DNA from 3 places in the Pelomonas lactea genome. Region 3 is predicted to be linked to each of the others. Evidence: predicted binding sites of a transcription regulator. Region 3 holds the regulator's gene; each other region holds the start of a gene.
What was found. Region 3 encodes FNR, which switches genes on or off when oxygen is low (the NO sensors DNR and NnrR bind a similar motif). Its sites were predicted from a motif close to TTGATNNNNATCAA; they were not measured.
Positions count from the first base shown of each region.

Region 1: cyoA (ubiquinol oxidase subunit II) is a predicted target of FNR. The motif match lies at 3,913-3,926, and genes of this name have one in related genera.
Region 2: ubiM (5-demethoxyubiquinol-8 5-hydroxylase UbiM) is a predicted target of FNR. The motif match lies at 3,820-3,833, and genes of this name have one in related genera.

Region 1 is NZ_JBIGHX010000002.1:728,900-736,730, reverse strand. Features, by position in the region: gene purL (phosphoribosylformylglycinamidine synthase) at 1-1,765, shown strand, start outside; gene ACG04Q_RS07605 (glutathione S-transferase family protein) at 1,762-2,451, opposite strand; gene ACG04Q_RS07600 (MFS transporter) at 2,537-3,868, opposite strand; gene cyoA (ubiquinol oxidase subunit II) at 3,983-5,059, shown strand; gene cyoB (cytochrome o ubiquinol oxidase subunit I) at 5,070-7,082, shown strand; gene cyoC (cytochrome o ubiquinol oxidase subunit III) at 7,099-7,722, shown strand; gene cyoD (cytochrome o ubiquinol oxidase subunit IV) at 7,722-7,831, shown strand, end outside.
Region 2 is NZ_JBIGHX010000007.1:213,805-221,635, reverse strand. Features, by position in the region: gene ACG04Q_RS19195 (ABC transporter ATP-binding protein) at 1-388, shown strand, start outside; gene ACG04Q_RS19190 (ABC transporter ATP-binding protein) at 426-2,171, shown strand; gene ACG04Q_RS19185 (SDR family NAD(P)-dependent oxidoreductase) at 2,143-2,877, opposite strand; gene ubiG (bifunctional 2-polyprenyl-6-hydroxyphenol methylase/3-demethylubiquinol 3-O-methyltransferase UbiG) at 2,874-3,620, opposite strand; gene ACG04Q_RS19175 (hypothetical protein) at 3,613-3,759, opposite strand; gene ubiM (5-demethoxyubiquinol-8 5-hydroxylase UbiM) at 3,870-5,027, shown strand; gene ACG04Q_RS19165 (patatin-like phospholipase family protein) at 5,037-6,284, opposite strand; gene ACG04Q_RS19160 (phasin family protein) at 6,308-6,970, opposite strand; gene ACG04Q_RS19155 (SDR family oxidoreductase) at 7,155-7,831, shown strand, end outside.
Region 3 is NZ_JBIGHX010000011.1:17,063-24,893, reverse strand. Features, by position in the region: gene ACG04Q_RS23915 (sensor histidine kinase) at 2-1,513, shown strand; gene ACG04Q_RS23910 (hypothetical protein) at 1,497-1,931, shown strand; gene ACG04Q_RS23905 (sigma 54-interacting transcriptional regulator) at 1,942-3,348, shown strand; gene ACG04Q_RS23900 (BON domain-containing protein) at 3,537-3,872, shown strand; gene fnr (fumarate/nitrate reduction transcriptional regulator Fnr) at 4,146-4,898, opposite strand; gene hemN (oxygen-independent coproporphyrinogen III oxidase) at 5,006-6,397, shown strand; gene ACG04Q_RS23885 (urease accessory protein UreH domain-containing protein) at 6,397-7,023, shown strand; gene icd (NADP-dependent isocitrate dehydrogenase) at 7,081-7,831, shown strand, end outside.

The DNA of each region.
Region 1 (7,831 bases), on a different contig from region 3:
GCTGGCCGCCCCGTTCGAGCTGCCGCGCGTGAAGCTCAGCGCCAACTGGATGGCCGCCTGCGGTGAGGCCGGTGAAGACGCCGCGCTGTTCGACACCGTGAAGGCCGTCGGCATGGAGCTGTGCCCCGCTTTGGGCATCTCGATCCCGGTCGGCAAGGACTCCTTGTCGATGCGCACGAAGTGGGATGCCAACCAGGTGACCGCGCCGGTGTCGCTGATCGTCACGGCCTTTGCCAGCATTGCCGACGTGCGCGGCACGCTGACGCCCGAATGGCAGCGCGAGGATTCCTGCGCCATCCTGATCGACCTGGGCCAGGGCAAGCACCGCCTGGCCGGCTCCATCCTGGCGCAGACGCTGAACCAGTTCGGCGCCGACGTGCCGGACCTGGACGATCCGCAGCTGCTGGTGTCGCTGGTCAACGCGATCAACGAACTGCGCGCCGCGGGCAAGCTGCTGGCCTACCACGACCGCTCCGATGGCGGCCTGTGGGCGGCGGCCTGCGAGATGGCCTTCGCCGGCCAGACCGGCCTGAGCCTGAACATCGACATGCTGGTCACCGAAGGTGACGGCATCAGCGACAGCCGTGCCGACACGGGCGACTCGAAGAACTGGGCCGCCCAGGTCAGCGGCCGCCGTGACGAGCTGACGCTGCGCGCGCTGTTCGCCGAGGAGCTGGGCGCGCTGATCCAGGTGCGCGCCGCCGACCGCGATGCCGTCATGCAGGTGCTGCGCGCGCACGGCCTGTCCAAGCACTCGCACGTCGTGGCCAAGCCCAACGCGGCGCGGCAGATGGAAGTCTGGCGCGATGCGAAGAAGGTCTTCGCCGCTGATCTCACGGCGCTGCAGCAGACCTGGGACGAGGTGAGCTGGCGCATCGCCAAGCTGCGCGACAACCCGGCCTGCGCCGATGCCGAGCATGCCGCCGCCGGCAAGGCCGACGACCCGGGCCTGCACGTGCACCTGACCTTCCAGCCAGAGGCACCGTTCGTGTCGACCGGCGCCAGACCGAAGGTCGCCATCCTGCGCGAGCAGGGCGTGAACTCGCATGTCGAGATGGCCTACGCGATGTCGCTGGGCGGCTTCGACAGCTTCGACGTGCACATGAGCGACCTGCAGTCCGGCGCGGTCAAGCTGGACGGCTTCGCGGCGTTCGTCGCCTGCGGCGGCTTCAGCTACGGCGACACGCTGGGCGCCGGTGAAGGCTGGGCGCGCAGCATCATGTTCAACCCGGTGCTGACCGAGCAGTTCCGCGCGTTCTTCTCGCGCTCCGACACGCTGGCGCTGGGTGTCTGCAACGGCTGCCAGATGCTGGCCGCGCTCGCGCCCATCATCCCGGGCGCCGAGGCCTGGCCGCGCTTCACGCGCAACCAGAGCGAGCAGTACGAGGCCCGCCTGGCGCTGGTGGAGGTGCTGGACTCGCCCAGCGTGTTCTTCAAGGACATGGCCGGCACGCGCTCGCCGATCGCTGTGGCCCACGGTGAAGGCTTTGCGAACTTCGCTCGCCAGGGCGATGCGGGCCAGGTCATCGCCGCGATGCGCTTCGTCGACAACCACGGCCAGGCGACCGAGGCCTACCCGTTCAACCCGAACGGCAGCCCGGGCGGCCTGACGTCCGTGACGACCGCAGACGGCCGCTTCACCGCGCTGATGCCGCACCCGGAGCGCGTGTTCCGCAACGTGCAGATGAGCTGGACCTCGGGCGACCGCGCGCAGTACAGCGCGTGGCTGAAGATGTTCCAGAACGCGCGCAAGGCGCTGGGCTAAGGCTTAGGCCCTTCGCCGCTGAGGAAGCGCTCGGGCAGGGCGCTCTTCAGCGGGTAGTACTGGAAGAACGGGCGGGCCTCGACGATGCAGCGCCACACCGATGGCCGGGCCAGCAGACGCTCGAAGTAGGCGGCCAGCCGTGCGTGGCCGGCCGGGAACGGCAGCACGACGGCGGCGTAGAACAGCGCTGGTGCGGCGGCGCAGTCGGCCAGGCTGAAGTCGTCGCCTGCGGCCCATGCGTGCGCGCCCATGCGGTTCTCGATCATGTCGTAGGCGGAGCCCAGGGCTGCGACGCTGGCCTGCATGGCCAGCACATCGCGCTGCGCTTCAGGGCGCAGCAACTGCCCGATGTAGCGCTGCATGGGGTCCATCACGTAGAGGTCGAACAGGCGGTCCCACAGGCGCACCTGCAGCTGGGCGTCGAAGCCCTCTGGCAGCAGGCGTACGCGGCCGGGGTGGCGGCGGTCCAGGTATTCGATCTGCAGCGAGGTTTCCGGCACGATGCGCTCGCCGTCCACCAGCAGCGGGATCTTGGCCGTCGGCCACAGCGTGGCGTAGGCGCCACGCGCGGCCGGGTCGCCGAGGTGGACGACCTGGGCCTGGAACGGCGTGCCGTTTTCGTACAGCGCGATCAGCAGCTTCCAGCTGCAAGACGACAGCGGGTGGTAGTGCAGGGTCAGGCTCATGGAGTGCCTCATCTGAAGCCGGGTGCAAAGGTGTTGCGCAAAGACAAAAGCGGGCCGCAGCCCGCCTTGACATGGGTGGGGATGGTCAGTCCTCCACCACTGCCGCCTCACGCAGCTTCTTGTTCACGCGCAGCGCCAGTAGCGTGCAGACCACGGCCGACAGCAGGTAGACGGTCAGCGACCCGAGGCCGAAGCGCGACGACAGGTACAGCGCGATGACGGGGGCGAACGCCGCGCCCAGCAGCCAGCACATGTCGGCCGTCAGCGCGGCGCCGGTGTAGCGGAAATGCGGCAGGAAGTTGGACGTCACCGAGCCGGCCGACTGGCCATAGGACAGGCCCAGCAGCACGAAGCCGATCAGCAGGAACGCGGCCTGACCCGGTCGGCCACCGCCCAGCATCATGGGCGCGAACAGCGCGAAGACGCCGATGGCGATGGCCAGCGTGCCCAGGAAGCTGCGGCGGCCGATCTTGTCGGCGATCAGACCCGACATCGGCATGGCCGCGGCAGCGAAGGCGGCGCCCAGCAGCTCCATGCGCATGAAGTCGTCGATGCCCTGCGGGTCGGACAGTGCCACCCACGACAGCGGGAACACCGTCACGAGGTGGAAGAGGGCGTAGCTGGCCAGCGCGGCGAAGGCGCCGATGACGATGTGATGGCCCTGCGCCGGCAGCAGTTCGTGCAGGTGGGCCGGGTCCAGCTCATGCTCCTCCATGCGCTTCTCGTATTCGTGCGTGACGACCAGCCGCAGCCGGGCAAACAGCGCGACGACGTTGATCGCGAAGGCCGTGAAGAACGGGAAGCGCCAGCCCCAGGACAGGAAGTCCAGCGTATTGAGGCTGGTGTAGACGTACAGGAACACGCCCGACGCGACCAGGAAGCCCAGCGGTGCGCCCAACTGGCCCAGCATGGCGTACCAGCCGCGACGGTCGGGCGGTGCGTTCAGCGCCAGCAGCGACGGCAGGCCGTCCCAGGAACCGCCCAGGGCCAGACCCTGGCCGACCCGGCACAGCGCCAGCAGCACGATGGCCGTGGAGCCGGCCGTTGCGTAGCCGGGCAGCAGGCCCATGGCCACCGTGGAACAGCCGAGCAGGAAGAGCGCCACCGTCAGCTTGGCGGAGCGGCCGAACTTGCGCTGGATCTCCATGCCGATGAGTGTGCCGACCGGTCGGACGACGAATGCCAGCGCGAACACCAGGAAGGCGTACAGCGTGCCCGTCAGCTGGTCGGTGAACGGGAAGAAGACCTGCGGAAAGATCAGCACCGAGGCGATGCCGAACACAAAAAAGTCGAAATATTCCGATGCCCGGCCGATGATCACGCCCACGGCGATGTCGCCGGGCGCCAGATCCTCGTCGGTGCGGCTGGTCAGGGGACCGGACTTCGGGGCCTGGAAGGTACTGCTTGCAACTGCCATATCGGTCTTGTCTCCGTCGGTCACTAGGACAAAATGTCCACTCGTTGATTTGCCTCAATCAACTTACATTCCTGTCCCACGTGCAAGATCGTTAACCCTCGCGCGTAAGTCCGGATGTACCCCACAAAGTCTCTCCTTACTCGCGCCCTGGTCTTGTCGGCCAGCGCCGCATTGGCTGGCTGTGATTGGATCGTGATGAAGCCGCATGGCGACATCGCGCAACAACAGGCCAATCTCATCGTCACGTCCACGCTGCTGATGCTGCTGATCATCGTCCCGGTGATCGCGCTGACGCTGTTCTTTGCCTTCCGTTACAGGCAATCGAACAAGGAGGCGACCTACGCGCCGGACTGGGACCACTCCACGCGCCTGGAGCTGGTGATCTGGGGCGCGCCGCTGCTCATCATCATCGCGCTGGGCGCCATCACGTGGATCAGCACCCACAAGCTGGACCCGTTCCGTCCGCTGGATCGCATCTCTGAGGACAAGCCGCTGGTCGCCGGCGTCAAGCCGCTGGAGGTGTATGCCGTCTCCATGGACTGGAAGTGGCTGTTCATCTACCCCGAGCAGGGCATCGCGACGGTCAACGAGATGGCTGCGCCGGTGGACCGTCCCATCCACTTCCGCTTCACGTCGACGAACGTGATGAACACCTTCTACGTGCCCGCGCTGGCCGGCATGATCTACACGATGCCCGGCATGGAGACGCAGCTCCACGCGGTCATCAACAAGGCGGGCGTCTACGACGGCATCTCGGCGCACTACAGCGGCGCCGGCTTCTCGGACATGCGCTTCAAGTTCCATGGCGTCAGCAACGAAGACTTCGCCCGCTGGGTCGAATCCAACAAGGCTGCGGGCCAGGCGCTGACGCGCGAGGACTACCTGAAGCTGGAGCAGCCCAGCACCAAGGAGCCGGTGCGTCGTTTCGCCAGCGTCGAGCCGGGCCTGTGGGGCGCCATCGTTGACCGCTGCGTCGACGGCAAGAAGATGTGCGCGAGCCAGATGATGGCCATCGACGCGGCCGGCGGAGCCGGCAAGGGCGGCGTGGCCGGCACGATGCGCAGCAACTGGTCCGCTGCCGACGGCAGCAAGCGCGAGCGCCTGGTGGTGGCCGCGCTGTGCACGCCCACCAACCCGCTGGGCCTGCCCGAAGGTGAGGCCGCCGCTGCGGCTGCCGTGACCAAGAACTAAGAGAAGTCCGATGACCGTCTACCCTGATGAGCTCCACCCGGTCTTCGGCCGGCTGGGCCTGCATGCTCTGCCGTTGCACGAGCCCATCCTCGTTGCAACCTTCATCGCCGTCGCCCTCGGCGGCCTGTTCGTCCTGTTCCTGATCACGAAGTTCCGCCTCTGGGGCACCTTGTGGCGCGACTGGGTCACCAGCATCGACCACAAGAAGATCGGGATCATGTACATGATCCTGGGCATCGTCATGCTGCTGCGTGGCTTTGCCGACGCGCTGATGATGCGCGCCCACCAGGCGATGGCGTTCGGCGAGAACGCCGGCTTCCTGCCGCCGCACCACTACGACCAAGTCTTCACGGCCCACGGCGTCATCATGATCTTCTTCGTCGCGATGCCGTTCGTGACAGGGCTGATGAACTATGTCGTGCCGCTGCAGATCGGCGCGCGCGACGTCGCGTTCCCGTTCCTGAACAACTTCAGCTTCTGGATGACGGTGGGCGGCGCGATCCTGATCATGATCTCGCTGTTCGTCGGCGAATTCGCCAAGACCGGCTGGCTGGCCTTCCCGCCGCTGTCGGGTGTCCTCGCGAGCCCCGACCCCGGCGTGGACTACTACCTGTGGTCATTGCAGATCGCCGGTGTGGGCACGACGCTGTCCGGCATCAACCTGATCGCCACCATCATCAAGATGCGCGCGCCCGGCATGACCATGATGAAGATGCCCGTCTTCACGTGGACCTCGCTGTGCACCAACGTGCTGATCGTCGCCAGCTTCCCCGTGCTCGCCGCCGCGCTCGCGCTGCTGACGGCCGACCGCTACCTGGCCACCAACTTCTTCACGAACGACCTCGGCGGCAACGCCATGCTGTACGTGAACCTGATCTGGATCTGGGGCCACCCGGAGGTCTACATCCTGATCCTGCCGATCTTCGGCGTGTTCTCGGAAGTGGTGTCCACGTTCAGCCGCAAGAAGCTGTTCGGCTACGCGTCCATGGTCTACGCGACGGTCGTCATCACCATCCTGTCCTACCTCGTCTGGCTGCACCACTTCTTCACGATGGGCTCCGGCGCCAGCGTGAACTCGTTCTTCGGCATCACGACGATGATCATCTCGATCCCGACGGGTGCGAAGATCTTCAACTGGCTGTTCACGATGTACCGTGGCCGCATCCAGTTCGAGGTGCCGATGCTGTGGACCGTGGGCTTCATGGTCACCTTCGTCATCGGTGGCATGACCGGCGTGCTGCTGGCCGTGCCGGCGGCGGACTTCGTGCTGCACAACAGCCTGTTCCTGATCGCCCACTTCCACAACGTCATCATCGGCGGCGTGGTGTTCGGCGTGTTCGCGGCCATCAACTACTGGTTCCCGAAAGCCTTCGGTTTCCGCCTGGATGCGTTCTGGGGCAAGGTCTCGTTCTGGTGCTGGTTCATCGGCTTCTGGGTCGCCTTCACGCCGCTGTACATCCTGGGCCTGATGGGCATCACGCGCCGCGTCAGCCACTTCGATGACATGTCGCTGCAGCCGTACTTCGTCGTGGCGGCCATCGGTGGCGGCATCGTCGCCATGGGCATCGCGGCCTTCCTGATCCAGATCGGCGTCAGCGTGCTGCGCCGCAAGCAGCTGCGCGACACGACGGGCGACATCTGGGGTGGCCGCACGCTGGAGTGGTCCACGGCATCGCCGCCGCCCGACTACAACTTCGCGTTCACGCCCATCGCCCACGAGATGGACGCCTGGCACGACATGAAGCAGCGCGGCATCGAGCGTCCGACCAGCGGCTTCGTGTCCATCCACATGCCCAAGAACACCGGCGCCGGTTTCGTCATTGCCATGCTGGCCACGGCCATGGGCTTCGCGCTGATCTGGCACATGTGGGTGATCGCGGCGATCAGCTTCGCCGCGACCGTCATCGCCGCCATCGTGCACACCTTCAACTACGACCGCGATTACCACATCTCGGCCGACGTCGTGACCCGCAGCGAAGAGGACCGCACCCGCGCTCTTGCCGCCGCCCGCAACGCCGCCTGACCGGGAGCCTGCTGACATGTCTGCAACCATTGCCACGCACGTGAACGGCGCACCGGTCTACTACGACCACAGCGGCGAACACCACCCGCCCAACAGCACGCTGCTGGGCTTCTGGCTCTACCTGATGAGCGACTGCCTCATCTTCGCGGTGCTGTTCGCCGTCTACGCCGTGCTGGGCCGCAACTACGCGGCAGGCCCGTCGGGCGCCGACCTGTTTGACCTGCCGCTGGTGGCCGCCAACACCGCGCTGCTGCTGTTCTCGTCCATCACCTACGGCTTCGCGATGATCGCGATGCAGGCCCGCAAGAAGAGCCAGGTGCTGGCCTGGCTGGCGGTCACCGGCCTGCTGGGCCTCGGGTTCCTGGGCATCGAGCTGTACGAGTTCCACCACCTCATCCACGAGGGCGCCGGCCCGCAGCGCAGCGCGTTCCTGTCCAGCTTCTTCACGCTGGTCGGCACGCACGGTCTGCACGTCACGTTCGGCTGCATCTGGCTGGTCACACTGATGTTCCAGGTGAGCAAGCGCGGCCTCACGCCGCCCAATCGGCGCCGCCTGATGTGCCTGTCGATGTTCTGGCACTTCCTGGACGTCGTCTGGATCGGCGTCTTCACCTTCGTCTATCTCATGGGAGTGATGTGATGGCCGGCTCTTCTCACGCGCATCACGATTCGCACGGTCACGACGACCACCTTGACGGCGAGGCCGACTTCCACGTCAGCTACAAGGGCTACGCCACCGGCTTCATCCT
Region 2 (7,831 bases), on a different contig from region 3:
CGCGCGGCTGCCGCAGGGCTACGCGACGGAGGTGGGCGAGCGCGGCGTGACGCTGTCCGGCGGCCAGCGCCAGCGTGTCGCCATCGCGCGGGCGCTGCTGTCCGACGCCGCACTGCTGGTGCTGGATGACGCGCTGTCGGCCGTTGACACCGGCACCGAGACGGCCATCCTTGACCACCTGCGCGAGCTGCGCGCCGCGCGGCCCGACCGCAGCGTCATCGTCATCGCGCACCGGCTGTCCGCCGTCATGGACGCCGACGAGGTCATCGTGCTGAAGCAGGGCCACGTCATCGAGCGCGGCACGCATGCGCAGCTGCTCGAACTGGGCGGCTGGTACGCGGCCCAGTGGCGCTATCAACAGATCGAGGCCAGCCTTGAAGCCGAGTAAGCCGACCGAGAAGCCCTGGCAAAGCGTCGGCCTGCTGATGGACGCGGCGGCGCCCGAGCGCCCGCAGCTGATACGCGGCGGCCTGTGGCTGCTGCTGGCGGCCGCGCTGGAGGCGCTGGGCCCCATCCTCGGCAAGCGCTACATCGACCACCACCTGCTGCCCGGCCACTACGACCTCGGCGCGATGGCCGCGCTGCTGGCGGCGGTGTTGCTGACCGGCTGGGCGGCGAGCTGGGTGCGCTACGCGCAGCTGTCGCGCATGGCCGGCGTGGCGCGGCGCTCGGTGCTGCGGCTGCGCGAGCGGGTCTACGCGCATGTGCTGGCACTGCCCATGGCCTTCTTCGACAAGGCCATCACCGGCCAGCTCGTCAGCCGCGTCACCAACGACACCGAGGCCGTGAACCAGCTCTACCGGCAGGTGCTGTACGTGATGCTGGATTCCAGCATCGTGGTCGCCGGCTCGCTGGTGGCGATGGCGGTGCTGGACTGGCGGCTGATGCTCATCGTCGCCACGCTGGTGCCGGCCATGGTGGGCATCATCCTGGGCTACCAGAAGCTCTCGGCGCCGGCGGTGGCGCGCACGCGCCAGCTGCGCAGCGACATCAACGCGCAGATGGCCGAGAGCATGGCCGGCATGGCGGTGCTGCAGGCGGCCGGCGCGGCCGGGCGCTTCGGCGCGCGCTTCGAGGCGGTGAACGCCGAGCACCGGCTGTCGCGCATCGCCGAGCTGCGCGCCAACGCGTGGCTGCTGCGCCCGGCGCTGGACCTGCTGAACGTGCTGCTGCTCGTCACCGTCATCTACGGCTTCGGCCGGCGCGAGCTGTCGGGGCTGGAGGTGGGGCTGCTCTATGCCTTCCTGTCCTACATCGCCCGCGTCGTCGAGCCGCTGATCCAGATCACCATGCAGTTCGGCCAGCTGCAGCAGGCCATGGTGGCCGCGTCGCGCGTGCGGGCGCTGCTGGAGGAGGATGAGCACCGCGGCGTGGACCCGATCACGCAGAACGGCGCACCCATCACGCGCGGCGAGATCCGCATCGAGCGCCTGGGCTTCGGCTACGACCCCGCGCGGCCGGTGCTGCACGGGCTGGACGTGGACATCCCGGCCGGCAGCTTCACCGGCATCGTGGGCCACACCGGCAGCGGCAAGAGCACGCTGCTGTCGCTGCTGTTGCGCTTCTACACCGCGCAGCAGGGCCGCATCACCATCGACGGCCAGCCGTTGCACGCCGTGCCCGACGCGGCGTTTCGCGACGCCGTGGGCCTGGTGCCGCAGGAGGCCACGCTGATGGCGGCCAGCGTGCGCGAGAACATCGCGATGGGCCGGCCCGGCATCAGCGACGAGGCTGTCGTAGAAGCGGCCAAGGCGGCGCGCGCGCATGACTTCATCACGGCGCTGCCGCAGGGCTACGACACCCGGCTGGGTGAAGGCGGCGTGCGCGTCTCCAGCGGCCAGAAGCAGCTGCTGGCCATGGCCCGCGCGCTGGCCGGCGCGCCGCGGCTGCTGTTCCTGGACGAGGCCACCAGCAATGTCGACAGCGAGACCGAGGCGCGCCTGGGCGAGGCGCTGGCCGCGCTGCACGGCCGCGTCACCGTCATCGCCATCGCGCACCGGCTGTCCACCATCCGCGCGGCCGACCAGATCCTGGTGCTCAACCACGGCCGGCTGCAGGAGCGCGGCACGCACGAGGCGCTGATGACGCTGGACGGCGGCCTGTACCGCCGCCTGGTGGAGCTGCAGACGCTGGAAGAAACGCCTAGCGAACCAGAGGCCGGATCTTCGTGAAGCCGCCGTCCACCGGTAGCACCTGGCCGGTGAGGCGCGCGGCGGCGTCGGACAGCAGCCAGGCCATCACGCCGGCCACCTCGTCGGCGGTCTGCACGCCGCCCAGCGGGTATTGCCTGGCCGCGCCCTCGCGCATGGCAGGCTGCTTGAGCATGGCCGCGGTCATGGGCGTGTCGGTCATGCCGGGCGCCACGGCGTTGATGCGCAGGCCCTGCACGGCGTAGCTGGCCGCGGCGCTGCGCACCAGCGCCTCGATGCCGCCCTTGGCCGCCGCGATGGCCTCGTGGTTGGCCACGCCGATGCCGGCCACCACCGAGCTCACCAGCACCGCCGCGCCGGGCTGCGGCGGTTCGCGCAATGCCTCCACCCAGGCGCCCAGCATGTAGAGCGCGCTGTCGAGGTTGACGCGCAGCACCTCGCGCACCTGCTCGGGCTTGCTGCGGTGCAGGGGCGCGATCAGCGTGCTGCCCACGCAGTGCGCCAGCCGCGTGGGCGTGCCCAGTGCCTCGCGGCAGGCGGCGATGGCGGCCGTGGCGCCTTCGGGCGTGGTGGTGTCCGCGGCGATGTGCAGCGCGGCCGGGACGTCGGCCAGCGTGGCGGCATCGCGGCCGACGGCGGCCACCTGCCAGCCCTGGGCCTGCAGCTGAACGCACAGCGCGCGGCCGATGCCGCCGCGGGCACCGGTGACGAGAGCGATGGAAGTCATGGTCGGGTCTCCGGTGATGGGCGGGCAAAGCTCGCCAGGTAGTTGACCGAGGTGTCGCGCGTCCAGCGGGCGCGGTGCAGCACCGGCAGGTAGCGCATGCCCAGGCGCTGCAGCGGCCGCAGGCCGGCCTGGGCGGCGGCGGCCTCCAGCTCGTCGGGCGTGACGAACTGGCGCCAGCGGTGCGTGCCGACCGGCAGCACGCGCAGCAGGTATTCGGCGGCCACGATGGCCAGCAGCCAGCTGCGCGCGGTGCGGTTGATCGTGGAGGCCACCAGCAGCCCGCCCGGCACCACGGCGGCGGCCACCTGCGCGAGGAAGGCGGGCACGTCGTCCACATGCTCCACCACTTCCAGCGCCAGCACCACGTCGAACCGCTCGCCGGGCCGCAGCGCGCTGGCCGGGTCGCCGTGCCGGTAGTCCAGCCGGGCCGACACGGCGGGGTCCGGCGCCGCGTGGCGGCGTGCGGCGCCGATGTTGCCGGCCGACGCATCGATGCCCACGACCTGCGCGCCCTCGCGCGCCAGCGCTTCGCTCATGAGGCCGCCGCCGCAGCCCACGTCCAGCACGCGCAGCCCGGCCAGCGGCCGGCCGAAGTGGCGCTCGGCCGCCTCGCGCACCCACTGCCCGCGCAGCGCCTGCGTGACGTGCAGCGGCCGCATCGGGCCGCGGGCATCCCACCAGGTGGCGCTCCAGGCGTCGAAGCGGGCGATCTCGTCGGCGCGGACGGTGGGGCTGTCAGACATGGCGGTAAGGCGTGACGTCGGCCGCGTCGCGCCCCAGCATGTCGGGCGGGCAGGCGCCGGGGTCCAGCCGGTGCATCGCGGCAGCATGGGTGCCGTCGGCAGGGGCGCTGGGCTGGGCGGTGGTCGGAGCTGATGTCATGACCGGGCATGCTGCCCGCAGCCGGGGAACCCCATGGCGTGCTCGGGATTCCCAGGGGGGCTGACCTGTGTCAAGGCGGCGCTGCCGGCCTGCACCTAGGCTCCGCGGCCATGAACGATCACGCCCGCCCCGAGCCCTCTGTCGTCATCTGCGGAGCCGGCCCGGCCGGCCTGGCGCTGGCGTGCGCGCTGCATGACCGCGGCCTGGCCGTGCGCGTGCTGGAACAGGCCGATGCCGCCGCGCTGGCCGCGCCTGCGGACGATGGCCGCGAGATCGCGCTCACGCACCGCTCGCGCCGCTTGCTGGAGCGCCTGGGCCTGTGGCAGCGCTTGAGTGACATCGCGCCGCTGCGCAGCGCCGCCGTGCGCTCCAGCGGCTCGCGGCGGCCGCTGCCGTTTGCCTCCCGCGGGCAGGACCTGGGCTGGCTGGTGGCCAACCACCGCCTGCGCGCGGCGGCCTGGGCCGGCGCGCAGCAACGCGGCATTGATCTGCGCTGCGGCCAGACGGTCACCGGCTTCACGCGGTTGGACGGCCTGGCGCAGGTCGACACCCGTGGCGGCGAGCGGCACAGCGCGCCGCTGGTGGTCGCGGCCGACAGCCGCTTCTCGCCGCTGCGCCGGCTCGCCGGCATCGGCGCACGGCACCAGGATTTCGGCCGCAGTGCGCTGCTGGTGCCGCTGGCGCACGAGCGCAGCCATGACGGCATCGCGCAGGAGTGTTTTCTGGCCGGCCACACGCTGGCCCTGCTACCCAAGACGGGTCAGCGCTGTTCGGCCGTCTGGACCGTGGCCAACAGCGAGCTGCCGCGGCTTGCCGCGATGGATGGCCTGGAACTGGCCCTGGCCATCGAGGCCGCCGCCGAGGGCCGGCTGGGTGCGATGCGGCTGGATGGCGAGCGCCACGTCTACCCGTTGGTGGCGGTGTGGGCCGAGCGCTTTGTGGGGCCGCGCCTGGCCTTGATCGGCGACGCGGCGGTGGGCATGCACCCGGTCACGGCGCATGGCTACAACCTCGGGCTGTACGGCATCGAGGCCCTGTCGCGCCGGCTCGATGCCGCGCGCGACCCGGGCGAACTCGGCCCCTTGCTGGCCTACGAGGCCGAGCACCGCCGCGCGGCCGGACCGCTGTATGCGGGCACCAATGCGCTGGTGCGCTTCTTCACGGACGACCGCGCGCCCATGCTGGCCCTGCGCCGGGCGGTCATCGACGTGGCCCGCCACCTGCCGCCGGTGCAGGCGGCGATCACGCGGCGCCTGGTGGACGCCTGAGCCCGCGGCTCAGCGCCGGCGGGCTTCCAGCACGCTGAGCGTGCCGCGCAGCGTGCGCAAGGCCTGTTCGGTGCGGGTCTCGCCCGGGGCGGGCAGCAGACGGGCTTCGCGGTTGGCCAGCACGTCCTCGCGCAGCGTGAGGCCGGTGCGGGCGAACTGCGGCTTCAGCTCGGCGGCGCGCTGGCGCAGCAGCTCGCGCGTGGCCTGGTAGGCGTGCTCCGCGAGGTGGCGTCGCTGGCGGTAGCTGAAGGTGTTGGCGAGGAAGAACTCGGCGTCGCGCGGGTTGGGCTCCAGCAGCACGATGTCGGTCTGCGGGTGGCTCAGCTCGTAGCCGCGCATGCCCAGCTCCAGCCGCGAGTGGATCAGCGAGCGGAAGGTCTGCGACAGCACCAGCGGCAGGCCGCCGTCCACCAGCCGGTGGATGTGCGGCTGCAGCGCGCGGCCGGCCGGGCGGCCCAGCTTGCGGGCCAGGTCGCGGGCGCGGCGCGAGCGGTCCTCGCGGGCGGTGGAGCGGCGGTCGCTGGCGTAGGGCACCAGCGGGTTCAGGCAGATCAGCAGGTCCAGCCCGCGGTCCAGCAGCACGGAGGCGTGCAGCGTCTTCTTCAGCGCGCCGTCCACGTAGTGCCGGCCGCCGATCTCGACCGGCGGGAACAGCCCCGGCAGCGCGGCGCTGGCCTGCACGGCGCGCGAGATGGGTACGTGGTCCCAGCCCGGCGCGCCGAAGGGCACGGCCTCGCCGCTGTCCAGGTCGGTGGCCACCAGCACCAGCGGGCGGCGCAGGCGGCGGAAGTCGTTGCTGCGGCCGGGCTGCGTCAACACGCGCGTCAGCGCCTCACCGAAGCGTTCGCTGCTGAGCAGGCCGGTGGGCAGCGCGCGGCCCAGGCGTTCCAGCGTGGCGAGCTTGGAGCGGCCTTCCAGCAGCACCTCGCGGGCCGAGTCGGCCAGCAGGCCCGGCAGCAGCCGCAGCCGCTGGCCCAGCTCGGCCCAGGCCGGCTGCAGCAGCTCGGCGGGGTCGAAGCGGTCGGGGGCCTCGGCGCTGTTCTCGATGAAGGCGGCGCAGAGCTGGCGCGGCGTCATGCCGTTGGCCAGCCCCGCGGCGATGAAGCCGCCTGCGCTGACGCCGATGTAGCCGTCGCAGGCGGTGACGTCGAGGCCGGCGACGGCCTCTTCGAGGGCGCACAGCGCGCCCACTTCATAGATGGCGCCCAACGGGCCGCCACCCGCCAGGGCCAGGCCGATGCGTGGCTGCTGGCTCATGGGCGGGATGCGTCAGCCCGTGCTCAGGCCTGAGCGGCGGGCTCGGCCTTGGGCGCCGGGGCGGCCTTGGGCGCGGCGGCCTTCTTGGCGGCCGGGGCCTTCTTGGCCGGGGCGGCCTTCTTGGCAGCAGCCGCGGGCTTGGCGGCGACAGCCTTCTTGGCCGGCGTGGCGGCGGCCTTCTTGGCGGCGGGGGCGGCCTTGGTCACGGCGGGCTTGGCGGCCGGCTTCTTGGCGGCCTTCTTCGCCGGCTCCACGCCGGTGGCGACGGCCAGCGCGTCGATGCGCTTGATCAGCGCGTCGATGTCGCCCTTGGTGGGCACGCCCAGGCCTTGCAGCGCCTTGGCGACGCGGGCTTCGAAGATGGATTCCAGCTTGTCCCACTGCTGGCCGGCTTTGGCGCCGACGTCGCCGGCGACGCTGCTGACCTTGCTGGCCACGGCGCTGAGCTTCTCTTCGGCGGCGGATTGGGTCTTCTTCTGCAATTTCAGTCCTTCGGAGACGAGGGCCTCGAAGACCTTGGAGCCTTCACCCTGGGCCTTGGCGAAGGAGGCGAGACCGGCGGCCCAGATCTGCTGGGCGCTGTCCTTGACGTTCTGAGCCATCGCGCTGTCGAGCAGGCCAGCCGGGAAGCCGGTGGCGGCAGCAGCCTTCTTCTTGTCAGCCATCTTCTGGAGCTTCTTGACCATGGTTGTCCTTTCGATAAGAGCGAATTGCCGACGGGACTGTAGCGGCGCCCCGGCCCGGCGGCGCGGCCATTCCTAGTGAGAGGGCTCTATGCGGCCACTCGGGAAAGTGCCCAGCGGAGTGCTTGTGGCGCTGGTGAAGAATCAGGCGAAACCCGCCCTCGATTCCTACAAGCAGGAGACCCGCATGCAGTATTTCGTCACCGGTGCCACCGGCTTCATCGGCAAGCGCCTCGTCAAGAAGCTGCTGGCGCGCCGGGGCAGCACGGTCCACTTCCTGATGCGCGAGGAGAGCGCCGCGAAGCTGCCCGACCTGCTGGCCTACTGGGGCGTCAGCAAGACCCGCGCGATCCCCGTGTACGGCGACCTGACCGCCAAGAAGCTGGGCGTGGCCGCCGACGTCATCAAGGGGCTGAAGGGCCAGATCGACCACCTCTACCACCTCGCCGCCGTCTACGACCTCGGCGCCGACGAGGAGTCGCAGGTGGCCGTCAACATCGAGGGCACCCGCTCGATGGTGGAGTTTGCGCAGGCCATCGATGCCGGCCATGTGCACCACGTGTCGTCGATCGCGGCGGCCGGCCTGTACGAAGGCGTGTTCCGCGAGGACATGTTCGACGAGGCCGAGAACCTCGACCACCCGTACTTCATGACCAAGCACGAGAGCGAGAAGATCGTGCGCAAGGAGTGCAAGCGGCCCTGGACGGTCTACCGACCGGCGCTCGTCGTGGGCGACTCGCACACCGGCGAGATGGACAAGATCGACGGCCCGTACTACTTCTTCAAGCTGATCCAGCGCATGCGCCAGATCCTGCCGCCGTGGATGCCCAGCGTGGGCCTGGAGGGCGGGCGCATCAACATCGT
Region 3 (7,831 bases):
GATGCCGTCTTACACCCTGGATGCCGCGCTAGCGCCCGACACGCCCACCGAGCCCCCGTCTTTCACCGACCCGGCCCGGCCGCGGCTGCGCGGGCTGTCCTTCCACCAGTGCCTGCTGGCCGCCTTCCTGCTCGTCACGGCCGTGCTGGGCGGTGCGGCGGCGCAGGCCATGTTCGCGCTGGAACATGTGGCGCAGCAGGGCCGCCAGGCCTCGCAGGACGCCGCGGCGCTGACCGCCCAGGTGCAGCGCCTGGCCGAACGCACGGTGGCCATGGAGCGCAGCGCGCGGCAGTTCCTGGTGCTGGACGACGCCAGCCTGCGTGAGCGCTTTCGCGATGCCTCGCAGGGCGCGCGGGACGCCCAGGCGTCCCTTGCGGCGCTGATGCCCGATGCCACCGACCAACCGCTGTTCGCCGAGTGGCAGGCGCAGGCCGATGCGGCCTGGGAGGCCCTGCAGGGCGCCGGCCGCGCCCGCCCGGCCGCGCTGAAGCGGCTGACGCCCGTGTTCGCGCGGCTGCACCGCCTCAACGAGCTGCTGGCCGAGCGCGGTCAGCAGGCCATGGACCGCCGTGGCGACGCGGTGCTGGCGGAGCTGGAGCAGCAGCGCCGGCTCATTACCGGGCTGGTGCTGGGGGCCATCGCGTTGGCCGTGCTGCTGGGCCTGGGCTTCGGGCGCTGGCTGCTGCGGCCCCTCAGGCATGTCGAGGCGGCCATTGAGCGCCTGGGCGACAACCGCTTCGACGAGCCCGTGACCGTGCGCGGCCCGGCCGACATGCGCCGGCTCGGGCAGCAGCTGGAGTGGCTGCGCCAGCGGCTGGCGGCGCTGGAGTCCGACAAGACCCGCTTCGTGCGCCACATCTCGCACGAGCTCAAGACGCCGATGGCCTCCATTCGCGAGGGCGCGGCGCTGCTGCGCGACGGCGTGGCCGGGCCGCTGACGGCGGACCAGGCCGAGATCGTGCGCATCCTGGGCGACAACAGCGCCGCGCTGCAGCGCCAGATCGAAGACCTGCTGCACTACCAGACGCTGGCCTCCGGTTCGCAGCAGCTGCAGCGCCGCCCGGTCGCGCTGCACGCGCTGCTGCAGCGCGCGGCCGACGCCCAGCGGCTGCTGTGGCAGGCGCGCGGCCTGCAGCTGCGCGTGCAGGCCGAGCCCTGCACGGTGATGGCCGACGAGGAGAAGCTGGGCATCGTGCTGGCCAACCTGCTGGGCAATGCGGTGCGCTTCAGCCCGCCGGGCGGGGCCATCACGCTGGCGCTAGGGCAGGGCGGTGGCCGCGTGGCCATCGACTGCATCGACGCCGGCCCCGGCGTTGCCGCCGAGGACGCTGCGCACATCTTCGACCCCTTCTACCAGGGCCGCCACCAGGCACCCGGCGCGCGCCGCGGCAGCGGCATCGGCCTGTCCATCGTGCGCGAGATCGCGCAGGCGCACGGCGGCCGCTGCCGCCTGCTGCCCAGCGAACGCGGCGCCCATTTCCGACTTGAACTGCCTCATGAAACGACTGTCTGAAATCGCCCTCCTGTTGCTGCTGGCGGCCTGCCAGACGCCCCCGCCGGCCCCCGAGCCGCCGCGGCCCGCGCCGGTGTGCCCGGAGCCGCCGCCCGTGCCCGAGGTGCAGGCGCTGCAGGGCGTGCTCGCCACGGGCGAGGAGTTGCGCAAGGCCTTGTCGCTGGGCCGCAGCACCGCCGAGCTGGCGCAGGCCGCCGCGCAGGTGGAGGCGGTCGCCGCCTCCGCAGACCCGCTGGCCGAGCCGCTGAAGCCGCTGGCCGTGCAGCTGTCGCTGCGTCTGGCCGAGCAGCGCCGGCTGCAGGACAGCGTCGACAAGCTGACGCAGCAGCTGCGCGACAGCCAGCGCCGCAATGACCAGTTGAACGAGAAGCTTGAGGCGCTCAAGGTCATCGAGCAGACGCTGCCTGCCAAGCGTTGAGGAGTACCGCATGACCGCCCCCGCCGACATCCTCCTCGTCGACGACGACGCCGACCTGCTGCGCCTGATGACGATGCGCCTCACCGCCGCGGGCTACCAGGTGCAGGCCGTGGCCAGCGCCGAGGCCGCGCTGGCGCACCTGGCGGTGAAGCTGCCGTCGCTGGTCATCACCGACGTGCGCCTGCCGGGCCTGGACGGCCTGGCGCTGTTCGACGAGCTGCGCGCCAGCCACCCGTCGCTGCCGGTCATCCTGCTGACGGCGCACGGCAGCATCCCCGATGCGGTGGACGCGACGACGCGTGGCGCCCATGCCTACCTGACCAAGCCCTACGACGCCAAGGAGCTGCTGGCCAGGATCCAGCAGGCGCTGCGCGTCAACGCGCCCGGCCCGGCGCCGTTCGACGGCGATGGCGACTGGCGCCGCGAGATCATCAGCCGCAGCCCGCGCATGGCCGAGGTGCTGGCCGAGGCGCGGCTGGTGGCCGCCACCGACGCCAGCGTGCTCATCAGCGGCGACAGCGGCACCGGCAAGGAGCTGCTGGCCCGCGCGCTGCACCGCGCCAGCCCGCGGGCCGGCAAGCCCTTCATCGCGGTGAACTGCGGCGCCATTCCCGAGGCGCTGCTGGAGTCCGAGCTGTTCGGCCATGTGAAGGGCGCCTTCACCGGCGCGCAGGGCCACCGCCAGGGGCTGATCCCGGCGGCGCACGGCGGCACGGTATTCCTGGACGAGATCGGCGACATGCCGCTGGCGCTGCAGGTGAAGCTGCTGCGCGTGCTGCAGGAGCGCGTCGTGCGGCCGGTGGGCAGCAACGACGCGGTGGCGGTGGATGTGCGCGTGCTGTCGGCCACGCACCGCGACCTGGAGCTGGCGATGTCCGAGGGCCAGTTCCGGCCCGACCTGTACTACCGGCTCAACGTCGTGCGGCTGGCGCTGCCGGCGCTGGGCGAGCGCCGCGAGGATATCGCGCTGCTGGCGCAGCACTTCCTCGCCGCGCTGGCCGCGCGCCACCACAAGCGGGTGAAGGGCTTTGCGCCCGACGCGCTGGAGGCGTTGGTGACGGCGCCATGGCCCGGTAACGTGCGCCAGCTCTACAACGTCGTCGAGCAGGTCTGCGTGCTGGCGACGGCGCCGCTGGTGCCGCTGGCGCAGGTGCAGCGGGCGCTGCAGATGCCGTCGGCCGAGGTGCTGAACTACCAGCAGGCCAAGCAGCGCTTCGAGCGCGACTACCTGAACCGGCTGCTCAAGCTGACCTCCGGCCACGTCGCCGAGGCCGCGCGGCTGGCCGACCGCAACCGCACCGAGTTCTACCGCCTGATGCAGAAGCACGGGCTGGACCCGCAGCTGTTCCGCGATGACCCCCAAAGTGCGCTGTCGGATTTCGGCGACAGCAAAAGGCCCGGTGAATCAGGCACTTAGCCTGCGCGGCGCGCGGCCTGTCGCCGGGCGGCGACAGAATCGCCCGCCAGGCTCTGCCAGCCCGGCTCGCGAGCGACTTAAGTGGTTGATATGAAAGGAGAAGTCGGCGCTGGCACGGCTGTTGCGCTGAGGGCGTCGTGGTGCCGGTCCGGTGCCGCGTTCTATCCACGCATCCTCAGGAGATACGCATGCAACACGCTTCCACCTTCGCCCGCCTGCTGACCGCCGCCCTGACGGCAACGGCCCTGTCCACCGCCTTCGCCGCCGACCCGGTGCCGGCACCCGCCGGGCAGGCTCCGCAAGCCCAGCCCGCGGACGCCGCCGCTGTTGCCGCCCAGGCCGCGGCCGTGCTGCAGCAGGACAAGGACCTGCAGGCCCTGCCGCTGACCGTCAGCAGCACCGATGGCGGCGTCGTCATCGTGAAGGGCGCGGCCCCCAGCGCCGAACTGGCCCAGAAGGCCATCAAGCTCGTCGCCGCCGTCCCCGGCGTCAAGGAAGTGCGCAACGAGATCAAGGTCGGCTGACCCGCCACACGCCATTGACCTGCCGCCCCGCACCCGCGGGGCTTTTGCGTTTGAGGCCGAGCGCCGGGCCGCCACAAGCCGGCCCGTCTGGCGATGTGCGAGCGGGGCCACCCCCGCGAGCATCGCCGTCCCCTTGGGGGCTGAGGCCGGACACGACAAGTCCTGAGGACTTGTCGTGCCTGCCGAAGGGCAGCCGCTCCGTCGGCTGCGCGGTCTGCAAGACCGCCCGGGCTTGCCCGCGTTCAGCGGCAAGCGCGGGCGAGGGGCCTCAACTCAACACCGGCTGTTGTTGACCAGCGCCTGCAGCCCCGCCTGGTTCAGGATGCGCAGCTGCCGCTGCTTCACCTCCATCAGGCCCTCGTCCTGGAAGCGCGAGAACGTGCGGCTCACGGTCTCCAGCTTCAGGCCCAGGTAGCTGCCGATCTCCTCGCGCGTCATGCGCAGCACCAGGCTGGATGCCGAGAACCCGCGTGCCTGCAGCCGCTGTGTCAGGTTCAGCAGGAAGGCCGCCAGCCGCTCCTCGGCGCGCATGTTGCCCAGCAGCAGCATCACGCCATGGTCGCGCACGATCTCGCGGCTCATGATCTTGTGGAACTGGTGCTGCAGCACCGTGAACTCGCGCGACAGGCCCTCCAGCTGCGCGTAGGGGATCACGCAGACCGACGAGTCCTCCAGCGCGACGGCGTCGCAGTGGTGGTGGTCGCTGCTGATGCCGTCCAGCCCCAGCAACTCGCCAGCCATCTGGAAGCCGGTGACCTGGTCGCGCCCGTCCTCGCTGCCCACGCAGGTCTTGAAGAAGCCGGTGCGCACCGCGTACAGCGCCTCGAAGCGCTCGCCGTTGCGGAACAGGTGATCACCCCGCGCCACCGAGCGGCGCTTGGCGACCAGGCCGTCCAGCTGCTGCAGCTCGCCGGCGTTCAGGCCCACGGGCAGGCACAGCTCGCGCAGGTTGCAGCTGGCGCAGGCCACCTTCAACGGCTCGATGGCGGGCAGTGTCGACGGATCGGACGCGGGCGACGCACGCATCGGGCAGGGTTGGGTCGTCAGCATGAGGGACATTCTTCGCCAGGCGACCCGCCCCGGCCTTGACCTGCATCAAGGCCGGGGCGGGGCCGGCTCGGCACAGTGGCGACATGGCTGCTGTGACCGATAGACCTCCCCAACTCGAGCTTGCCGACCTGCTGCGCCGCCACGACGTGGCGGGGCCGCGCTACACGTCCTACCCGACGGCGGACCGTTTCGTCGAGGCCCACCAGGGCGCGCAACACCTGCAGGCGCTGCGACAGCGCGGCACGGTGCAGCCGCTGTCGGTCTACGTGCACATCCCGTTCTGCGAGCAGCTCTGCTACTACTGCGCCTGCAACAAGATCATCACCAAGCACCACGAGCGCGCCGCACCTTACCTGGCCGCGCTGGCCCGCGAGGTGGAGCTGGTGGCCGACGCGCTGGGTGGCCCGGCGCCGGTGTCGCAGCTGCACCTGGGTGGCGGCTCGCCGACCTTCCTGTCCGACGCGGAGCTCGGCGAGCTGATGGAGATGCTGCGCCGGCGCTTCAAGCTACTGCCGGGCGCCGAGCTGTCCATCGAGGTGGACCCGCGCACGGTGGACCAGGCCCGGCTGGCCCACCTGCGGCTGCTGGGCTTCAACCGGCTTTCGTTCGGCGTGCAGGACTTCGACGTCGCGGTACAGAAGGCGGTGCATCGCGTTCAGCCGCTGGAGCAGGTGGCCGCGCTGATGCAGCACGCCCGCGAACTGGGCTTCTCGTCCACCAACGTGGACTTGATCTACGGCCTGCCGCAGCAGACGCCCGTCAGCTTCGCCCGCACCATCGCGCAGGTGGCCGAGTTGCGGCCCGACCGCATCGCGATGTACGCCTACGCCCACCTGCCGCAGCGCTTCAAGCCACAGCGCCGCATCGTGGCCGAGCTGCTGCCGCCCGCGGGCGACAAGCTGGCCATGCTGTCCGGTGCCATCAGCGCGCTGCTGGGCGAGGGCTATGCCTACATCGGCATGGATCACTTCGCGCTGCCCGACGACCCGCTGGCCATTGCCAAGCGCCAGGGCCTGCTGCACCGCGGCTTCCAGGGCTACTCGACGCAGCCCGACTGCGACCTCGTGGGCCTGGGTGTGTCGGCCATCAGCCGCGTGGGCGCCACCTATGCGCAGAACGCCAAGACGCTGGAGGAATACGAAGACGCGCTGAACCAGCGGCAACTGCCCGTGCAGCGCGGGCTGGCGCTGACGCGCGACGACCTGCTGCGCCGTGCCGTCATCATGGCGCTGATGTGCCAGGGCCGCGTGGAGTATGAGTCCATCGCCGCGTCCTACCTCGTCGATGTGCCGAGCTACTTCGAGCCCGAGCTGGCACGGCTGGCACAGCTGGCGGGGCAGGGCCTCGTCGTGCTGGAGCCGGGCGCCATCCAGGTCACGCCGCTGGGCTGGTACTTTGTGCGCGCCGTCGCCGCGGTGTTCGACCGCTACCTGCAGGCTGACGCGAGCCGGGAGCGCTTCTCCAAGATCATCTGATGGCCGGTGACCTCGCGCTCGTCGTGTCGGCCACGCTGATGGGCCTGGCCGGCATGCCGCATTGCGCGGCCATGTGCAGCGCGCCCTGCGCGCTGGCGGGCGGGCAGCGGCCGGCGCGGCTGCTGGCCGGGCGGGTGCTGGGCTACACGGCGGGTGGCGTCGTTGCGGCGGCGTCGGCCGAGGCGCTGGCGCGGGCGTCGCAGAGCGTGGCGCTGCTGCAGCCCGCCTGGGCGCTGCTGCAGGCGGCGCTGCTGCTGTTCGGGCTGATGCTGTTGCTGCAGGGCCGCGTGCCGGCCTGGCTGGGCAGCGTGCGCTGGCGGCCGCAGCCGCGCCACGCGTTCGCCACCGGGCTGGCCTGGGTGGCCATGCCCTGCGGGCTGCTGCATGCGGCGCTGCTGCTGGCGGGGCTGTCGGGCTCGCCGCTGAGCGGCGGCGCGGCGATGGCGGGTTTTGCGCTGGCCAGCACGCCGGGGCTGGTGGTCGCGCCGCTGTGGCGCGCGCGGCTGCTCAAGCACGGGCCGGCCGGCGACGTGCTGGCGCTGCGGCTGGCCGGGCTGATGCTGGCGCTGGGCGCGGGCTGGGGGCTGGCGCATGGCGTGTGGCAGCGCGTCATGCTGGCCTGCTGACGCGGGCCATAAACTCGCCGCATCCTTGTCCTCGCATCGCTGCGAAAGCGCTACGCCATGTCCCATCACATCCAGGTGCCCGAAGGCGGCCAGAAGATCACCGTCAACGCCGACTTCTCGCTGAACGTGCCGCACAACCCCATCATCCCGTTCATCGAGGGTGACGGCACCGGGCTGGACATCACGCCGGTCATGCTGAAGGTCGTGGACGCCGCCGTCGCCAAGGCCTATGGCGGCGCCCGCAAGATCCACTGGATGGAGATCTACGCCGGCGAGAAGAGCACGCGCGTCTACGGCCCCGACGTGTGGCTGCCCGACGAGACGCTGCAGGCCGTGAAGGACTACATCGTCTCCATCAAGGGCCCGCTGACGACGCCGGTGGGCGGCGGCATCCGCTCGCTGAACGTGACGTTGCGCCAGGAGCTGGACCTGTACGTCTGCCTGCGCCCCGTGCAGTACTTCGACGGCGTGCCCAGCCCCGTGAAGGAGCCGCACAAGGTCGACATGGTCATCTTCCGCGAGAACTCGGAGGACATCTACGCCGGCATCGAGTACGAGGCCGGCAGCGACAAGGCGAAGAAGCTCATCGCCTTCCTGCGCGACGAGCTCGGCGCCAAGAAGCTGCGCTTCCCCGAGACCTCGGGCATCGGCGTCAAGCCGGTCAGCCGCGAGGGCACCGAGCGCCTGGTGCGCAAGGCCATCCAGTACGCCATCGACAACGACAAGCCGTCGGTCACGCTGGTGCACAAGGGCAACATCATGAAGTTCACGGAAGGCGCCTTCCGGGACTGGGGCTACGCGCTGGCGC